DNA from 2 places in the Streptomyces sp. Tu6071 genome. Region 2 is predicted to be linked to the other one. Evidence: riboswitches for the same ligand, from Rfam matches in the RefSeq annotation. Region 2 holds a riboswitch; the other holds the start of a gene.
The links. A riboswitch is a leader RNA that binds a small molecule or an ion and turns the genes downstream of it on or off. The one in region 2 is predicted to bind cyclic di-AMP.
Positions count from the first base shown of each region.

Region 1 (4,606 bases), 3.4 Mb from region 2:
GCCCTGGGCCGGTCGGCTCCGGGCCTGTCGGCTCCGGGCCGGTCTTCGGGGGGCAGGGCGGTTCGGCCGCTGACGACTCAGAATCGGACCACCGAGCCGGTACCGGTTCCGAGGGTTCCGGTGCCTCCGCGAATCCGGAGTCCTCCTCCGACTCGGCGCCCGCGAGCGGCCCCGAGTCCTCGGGTGTCCCCGCGTCCGCCGCCCGCCCCGGCTCCTCCGGCAACCCACCATCCTCCGACGCCTCCGACGCCTCCGCGGCTGCCGCCTCCCGCAGCCCCTCCACCTCCACCTCCGCCGACCCCTCCCTCAGCCCCTCCGCCTCCTCAGGCAGTTCCGGCGATTCCGGCAGCTCCAGCGATTCCGGCGGCTCCACGTGGGACACCCCGCCCCGTCAGGACTACAAGCCGGTTCCGCCTCCGCCGCCGCACCGGCCCCAGCCGCACCCCCAGCTTGCGGCCGCGTGGGCGCGGCGGGAGGTGGCGGTGCGGGTGCTGGTGCGGGTGGTGCCGTTGCTGCTGGTGGTCTGCGGGTTCGTCCTCGGGTTGTTCGCGCCCGCGACGTTCACCGGGGCGCCGTTCTTCGCCGCGGCGCCGCTCGTGGCCGCGCCCTTCGCCTCGTCGCGGGTCACCGCGGGGGTCGGGGGGCTCGCGGTCGTCGGGGAGATCCTGCTCCAGGTCATCCGAGGAAGGTTGCCCACCGGGCCGTTCCTCATCGAGCTGAGCACCGTGCTCACCGTCGCCGCGCTCGCCGTGCTGATCAACGCCCTCATCCGCCGCGGCGACCGCCGCCTCGCCTCCGTGCAGAACGTCGCCGCCGTCGCGCAGCGCGCCGTGCTGCCCGTGCCCGCCGAGCGGATCGGCGGGCTCGACGTCGCCGCGCAGTACGAGGCCGCCGAGGCCGACGCGTTCATCGGCGGGGACCTGTACGCCGTGCAGGACACCCCGTACGGCGTCCGTATGGTGCTCGGCGACGTGCGGGGCAAGGGGCTCGGCGCGGTCGAGGCGGTCTCGGTCGTCATCGGGGCGTTTCGCGAGGCCGCCGAGCAGGAGCCGACCGTGGAGGGCGTCGCCCAGCGCCTCGAACGCGCCCTCGCCCGCGAGGGCCTGCGCCGTCGCGCGCTCGACGCCTTCGAGGGCTTCACGACCGCCGTGCTCGCCGAGGTCCCGCGCGGCGCCGCCGAACTGCGCCTCGTCAACCGCGGCCACACCGAACCGCTGCTCCTCGAACGCGACGGCCGCCTCCACGTCCTGACCCCCGGCGAGCACGCGCTCCCGCTCGGGATGGGCGAACTCGGCGCCTGGCCCGACCGCGCCGAGATCATCGACTTCCCGCCCGGCGCGACCCTCCTCCTCTACACCGACGGCCTCTCCGAGGCCCGCGACGCGCGCGGGCGCTTCTACGACCCCGTCGCCCGCCTCAGCGGCCGCGTCTTCCCGCACCCGCGTGCCCTGCTGACCACGATCACCGAGGAGGTCCTGCGGTACACGGGCGGCGCCACGACGGACGACATGGCCCTGCTCGCCGTCCGCCGCCCCGATGCCCCGGCCCAGGGCACGACCGGCGCGACGGCCGGGGCGGCTGGAGGGACCGGTACGGCCGCCGAGACCGAAACTCTGGGACCCGTGACCCCGCGTGAATCATTCGATAACAATTGACGCCCCATCAGATTCACAGCCTGGACGATTGCCCGGTCAACTCGTCCGGATCACTCGCCACATGTCCGTTTAGCCGCTGGTGGTGGCCGTAAAGGATCATCGGCAACGGCTTGGAATCACCCCTCCGGGTCTATTAACGTTCGATAACGCAGCGCGGTCGTCCCAGTCGGCGAGAGCGTCGGCTCCGCGCGCGTGCGCCGAATCCCGCGAGGGAACCGGGGAACCACTCTTCCGGGGTGAATCGGGTGCCCGTACGGGTGCCCGTAGGAGACCTTCCTGCTCCGAACCCGTCAGCTAACCCGGTAGGCGAGAAGGAAGGAAAGGAGAGTCGCCTTCGTGGCGTCCAACCCGCCTGCCCCCGGCCCGAGCGCCTTCCCCACCGGCATGCTCACCCCCGGCGGTTCGCTGCCGGCCCAGCCCCCGGCCCCCATCTCCGGCGCGCCCTACGGGTCCGCCGTCCCCACCCAGTCGTACGGGTCCGTCCCCGCGCAGCCCTACGGGTCCGCCCCGGCGCAGTCGTACGGTTCCGCCCAGTCGTACGGGTCCGCCCCGCGCCTGCCGTACGGGACCGACGCCGCCCCCGCCGCGTACGCGCCCCCCGCGGGTCACGCCGCCCCGGTGGACGTCTACCCGGGCTCCGTCGGATTCGGCGCGTACGGGAGCGGTGCTCCCGAGGCGGGCGGCGAGTGGAACCCGACAGAGGAATCGCTCGGGTCCGTGCGCGGCCGGCACCGGGTCGCCAAGCAGCGCGGCGGACTCGCCCGCAGCTCGACCGTGCTCGGAGTCGGGGTGCTCGCTGCGGTCGGCGCGGGCGGTATCGCCTCGGCGCAGGAGAAGCCGCCGGTGAAGCTCTCGCTGCCGGAGAAGGTCACGGAGGTGACCGGGCAGCTCAAGCAGGTGCTGCCGGACGCCGAGTCGCTCCCCGGCATCGGCTCGCTCGTCGCCGACGCCAAGGGCGACACGCCCGAACAGCTCGCCGCCAACCCCGCCGCCGCGCCGCTCACCAACGCCGGGCTCAGCGACACCGACCGCGAGCAGGGCGCCACCGACGCGGGCGAGGCGCTGCGCGCCCGCATCCTCGCGCAGGCCGAGAATCAGGCCGACAGCGCGGACCGTACGGCCCGCGAACAGGCCGAGGCGGTCGCGGCGCAGGCCGCCGCCGACCACGCCGCGCAGGCGCAGAAGAAGGCCGCGGACGAGCAGGAGAAGAAGGAAGCGGCGGCGAAGGCCAGGGCGGAGGCCGAGGCGAAGGCGAAGGCGGAGGCGAAGCGCCTCGCGGAACTCGCCCGCAGCTACACCCTCCCCGTCGCCTCCTACACCCTCACCTCGCACTTCGGCGACGGTGGCTCGATGTGGTCCTCCGGGCACCACACGGGGCTCGACTTCGCCGCGCCGACCGGCACGCCGCTCAAGGCGATCCACTCGGCGACCGTCCAGGAGGCGGGCTGGTCCGGCGCGTACGGCTACCGCACCGTGCTCCTTCTCGACGACGGTACGGAGCTGTGGTACTGCCACCAGTCCTCGATCTCGGTGAGCGTGGGGCAGAAGGTGACGACCGGTGAGGTCATCGGTCGCGTCGGTGCGACCGGCAACGTGACAGGCCCTCACCTCCACTTGGAGGTCCACCCGGCGGGCGGCGCGGCGGTCGACCCGCTCCCGTGGCTCCAGGACCACGGCCAGCAGCCCTGAGCCGGCCCGCGCGGGAGGGGTGACCGCGCGAGAGGGGTGACCGCGCGGGAGAGGTGACCGCGCGGGAGAGGTGACCGCGCGGCGGAAGAGTCCGCACGCAAGAAGTTTCAGCGTGGCGGAAGTGTCCGCGTCCGTGCGGATACCTCCGCCGCGCGGACTCCGCTGCGACGCAGACCCGTCCCACCGCAGCCGACGCCCTGCCGCCGCGCGGTCACCGCTTCCCCCGCCCCAGCGATTCCCCCCGCCGGGAATTTTCTGACCGCCTCAGGAGTTGGTTGTCCTCATGACTTCTCTCCGCCCCCTCGGTGCCTCCGACATCGAGGTCTTCCCCCTCGCCCTCGGTGGCAACGTCTTCGGCTGGACGGCCGACCGCGACACCTCCTTCGCCGTCCTCGACGGCTACACGCAGGCGGGCGGCAACTTCGTCGACACCGCCGATGCCTACAGCCAATGGGCGCCGGGCAACGAGGGCGGAGTGTCGGAGCGCATCATCGGCGAGTGGATGAAGGCGCGCGGCAACCGCTCCGACGTCGTCGTCGCGACCAAGGGCGGCGCGCTGTCCACGCGCAAGGGCCTGCGCGCCGACACGGTCAAGGCGGCTGTCGAGGACTCCCTGCGCCGCCTCCAGAGCGACTACATCGACCTCTACTACACGCACTACGACGACGAGTCGGTCGAGGTCGGGGAGTTCCTGACGGTGCTCGACGAACTGGTCGGGGCGGGCAAGATCCGCGCCATCGCCGCCTCGAACATCTCCCCGGAGCGGCTTCAGGAGGCGCTGGACTTCTCCGACCGCGAGGGGATCGCGAAGTACGTCGCGCTCCAGCCGCAGTACAACCTCGTCTCGCGCGACACGTACGAGGGCAGGCTCCAGGACATCGCCGGGCGCGGCGGGCTCGCGGCCGTCCCGTACTACGGCCTCGCGGCCGGCTTCCTGACGGGCAAGTACCGCCCCGGCACCACCGTCGACAGCGCCCGCGCGCAGGGCGCGGGCAAGCACCTCGAAACGGAGCGGGGCCGCAAGGTGCTCGTCGCGCTCGACGAGGTCGCCGAGGCGCACGGCGCCGAGATCGCCACCGTCGCGCTCGCCTGGCTGGCCGCGCGACCGACCGTCGTCGCGCCGATCGCCAGCGCCCGCACCCCCGAGCAGCTCAAGGCGCTCGTTGCCCTCGCCGACCTGACCCTCACCCAGGGCGAGGTGGACAAGCTCACGGCGGCCTCCGCCTGAGGCCCCGCCCCCGCTACTCCCGTGGTGGCGCCCA
Region 1 is NZ_CM001165.1:3,580,374-3,584,979, reverse strand. Features, by position in the region: gene STTU_RS14710 (PP2C family protein-serine/threonine phosphatase) at 489-1,655, shown strand; cyclic di-AMP (ydaO/yuaA leader) riboswitch at 1,841-1,979, shown strand; gene STTU_RS14705 (M23 family metallopeptidase) at 1,992-3,344, shown strand; gene STTU_RS14700 (aldo/keto reductase) at 3,628-4,572, shown strand; gene STTU_RS36075 (PrsW family intramembrane metalloprotease) at 4,586-4,606, opposite strand, start outside.
Region 1: linked by a shared signal. The riboswitch ahead of STTU_RS14705 (M23 family metallopeptidase) and the one ahead of STTU_RS29530 (C40 family peptidase) in region 2 are both predicted to bind cyclic di-AMP.

Region 2 (3,618 bases):
TACAGGACGTACAAATCGTACGGTCTGCCCGATCCGTGCGTCGTCCGCGTCCCAGGAGGCCCCGCCTTGCAGCCCACCGACCGGTCCCCTCTCGCTCGTCACGTGCTCCCCGAGTTCACCGAGCGCACCAGCTACGGCACACGCACTCTTGACCCGTACTCACGACTCCTGGAAGGTCGGATCGTGTTCCTCGGCACCCCGCTGGACGACACGGCGGCGGCGGACCTGGCGGTACAGCTCATGCACCTCGAATACGCGGACCCCGATCAGGACATCTCCCTCTACCTCAACTGCCCCGGCGGCGAGTTCACCGCGCTGACCGCCGTGTACGACACGATGCGGCACCTGTCGTGCGACGTCGCGACGTACTGCCTCGGGCAGGCCGTCTCCGTGGGCGCGGTCCTGCTCGCCGGCGGGGCGCCCGGCAAGCGCGCGGCGCTGCCCGGGGCGCGGATCGTGCTGCGGCAGCCGGAGCTGCCCGAGGGGATGCGGGGGCAGCCGAGCGATCTGGCCGTGTGGGCCGAGGAGTTGGCGCGCGAGCGGCGGACGACGGAGCGGCTGCTGGCCGCCGGCACGGGGCGGACGGAGGAGGAGGTGCGCGGCGACATGGAGCGCGACCTCGTCCTGACGGCGGAGGAAGCGGTGACGTACGGGATCGTCGACGCCCTCGCGGACCGCCGCGCGCCGCACTCCGGGCCCAGGTGAGCGCGTGGTGCCGCCCGAACTCCCGCCACTGTCCGCGCTGACCCGTGCCGAGGGTGAACTCGTCGACCACTACCTCGCCACCGCCGAGCTGCTGGGCCGGGTCAACCCCGCGCGCGGTGACGACACGTACGCGGCCCTGCGCGCCGCCCAGGCGCTCGTCGCCGAGGTGACGCGACTGCGGGACGCGCTGGCGCTGATGCACGCGCGCGGCGAGACCGCGCTGCACCGGGCCACGCTGGAGCGGGCCTTGCGCGTCCTGGACGGGGAACGCCGGGCGGGACGGGTCGCCGTGCCGCCGCCCGAGGAGGCCGGGGCGGGCGGCGAGAGCGGGGAAGAGGGCGGGCGGGGGCGCTGAAAGAGCCCGCGGGGGCGCGGGGAAGGCGCGTCAGCGCGGGCCGTTCGCGGTGCGCGCGCGGGGCGTGAAGTCCGCGCGGGACGGCGCATGACCCTTCTTAACCCTTCACATGCATGCGCTCCGCGACCCTTCGTGTCCGCTGCGCGACGCGCGGCGGCCGAACGGAGGACCCCCCAATGACGTACGCCTGAGTCGGCGTCACGTCGCCCGCGGTTGCCCTCGCGGTCCGCGTTCCGCCGCGCCCGCACAGCGTTTGCGCTGGTCGAGGGCTCGCCCCTCGCGACTGGAGTCCCGTCCGACCCCCTTTCGCCACCCGATCGCCATACGGGTGACTAACCTCACATAAGCCGGTTTTCATTCGGAATCCGGCGCTGTCGTGCGTCAAGATCGCTCCCGACGACAAGCCCCCGCCGCAGCGGCGGGGCGGTCCGGGCGGACGCCGAGTCCCGCCGCCGCCCGGACGCCAGGTCGACACGGAGTGGATCGGCGGGAGTGGAGGACCCGAGCACGGCGGGTCGGGCCCGGTAACGGGCGCCGGTCCTTGGGGTGAAGCCGCGTGAGCGGCCGGGCATCTTCGCCAGTCCGAACCCGACAGGTCACCCTTCACAGGCGGTTGACGAAGGGTTACGCATGCTGGTGCGCAATCGAGTTCCCGTCCTGCTCTCCCGGACCGGCGCGGTGTCGGTCCTCACCCTCGCCGCCGTGGGCGGCACCGTCCTCGTCCCCGGCGCCTCCGGGGAGGCCTCGGCCGCCGTCCGGATCTCCACGAAGGCCCTCAAGGTCGCGGCGTCCAAGAAGGGCGCCCCCTACCGCTGGGGCGCGAAGGGTCCGCATCGCTTCGACTGCTCGGGCCTGACGCTCTATTCGTTCAAGAAGGCGGGCAAGTCCCTGCCCCGCACCGCCCAGGCGCAGTACAACCGGACCCGGCACGTGTCGGCGGGCAAGCGCACCAAGGGCGACCTGGTGTTCTTCCGCTCCGGCGGCAGCATCTACCACGTCGGCATCTACGCCGGGAAGAACAAGATCTGGCACGCCCCGAAGACGGGAGACGTGGTCAAGCTCGAAAAGATCTGGTCGAAGCGGGTCTCGTACGGACGCGTGCGGTAGGCGTCGGGCGCGCGCGGGACCGTGCGTGTGTCGTGGGCTCGGGCTCGTGAGCACGGCGTTCGTGGGCTCGGGCTCGTGAGCGCGGGGGTCGCGGGCCCGGACTCGTGAGCGCGGCTCGTGAGCGCGGGCTCGTGGATGGGGCTCAGTCCTCCGGCACGACGCCCGCGCGCGCCGGTCGCCAGGGCAGGGCGACCAGGACGGTCTTGCCGCCCTGGGGCGTCGGCACCACGGACAGCCTGCCGCCGTTCTCCGCCGTGAGGAAGCGGATGATCGCGAGACCGCGCCCGTTGTCCTGCTGGACGGCGGCCGGGAGGCGGCGCGGCGGCCGGGGATGGGAGTCGGTGACCCCGACGCGCAGGAGTTCGTCCCGGTCGAGCGAGACGGTGACAGTGAAGAAGGGGGACCGCCCGTCCGTGTGCAGGACGGCGTTGGTGACGAGTTCGGAGACGATCAGGCGCACCGCGTCGGCCATGTCCGCCCGCGCGGGCAGTCCCCATTCCGCGAGGAGCGCGCAGACGAAGGCGCGCGCCTCGCGGACCGAGGCGGCGTCGCTCGGCAGCGTGGCGGAGGCTTCCTGATGATCGGCCATGACGACCTGCCCCTTTCCACCGGGCGCCCGAACGGCGCACCGGGTCGGTGGTTCGCGACAGCCTGCCACCAGCGAGGGGCGCCCTCCGAGGACTGTGCGCCACTGTCGCCCGAAGCGGTGAAGCCTGCTACGGCCGAGCGGATTCCGGGGTACGCGGCGCGCCGTCCCGCCTCGCGAAAACCGGGTGCCCGCGACGCGTGCCGCCTGCTTGGCTGCTCCCATGAGCACACCTGACGACCTGCGCATACGCCACGCCGAGCCCGCCGATGTCGCGCCCGTCCTCGCCTTCTGGCGCGAGGCGGCCGAGGGGACGAGCATCAGCGACGACACCGCGGGCGTCGGCCGCCTCCTCGACCGCGATCCCGAGGCGCTGCTCCTCGCCGAGCGTGACGGCACGCTCGTCGGCACGGTGATCGCGGGCTTCGACGGCTGGCGCTGCTCCGCCTACCGCCTCGCCGTCCACCCCGCGTACCGCCGCCAGGGCATCGCGACGGCGCTCCTCACCGCGATGGAGGACCGTTTCGCCGCGCTCGGCGGTCGCCGCGTGGACGCGATGGTCCTGGAGGAGAACACGCGCGCGCACGGCGCGTGGGGCGCGGCGGGGTACGTGCGGGAGGAGCGGTGGCGGCGCTGGGTGAAGCCGGTGTGACACGACCCGTCGCGACCCCGCCCCGGCTTTCCGCCGACGGCCGCCCCTTCCCCTTCGCTTTGCTCTTCCTTTACTCTTGCGTGACCGGTCCTTTTCGATCCGCGAATCGTGACCCTCCGCGAGCCCTCTCGCGGGGTTCCCAGCGAAAGGTGTGAGCGTCCGCCCATGGGCGAGCCTCCCAGTCCGCGCTCCGGCGCGATTCCCTTCTCCGCC
Region 2 is NZ_CM001165.1:6,943,639-6,947,256, reverse strand. Features, by position in the region: gene STTU_RS29540 (ClpP family protease) at 67-705, shown strand; gene STTU_RS29535 (hypothetical protein) at 710-1,060, shown strand; cyclic di-AMP (ydaO/yuaA leader) riboswitch at 1,512-1,687, shown strand; gene STTU_RS29530 (C40 family peptidase) at 1,691-2,167, shown strand; gene STTU_RS29525 (ATP-binding protein) at 2,310-2,756, opposite strand; gene STTU_RS29520 (GNAT family N-acetyltransferase) at 2,977-3,405, shown strand.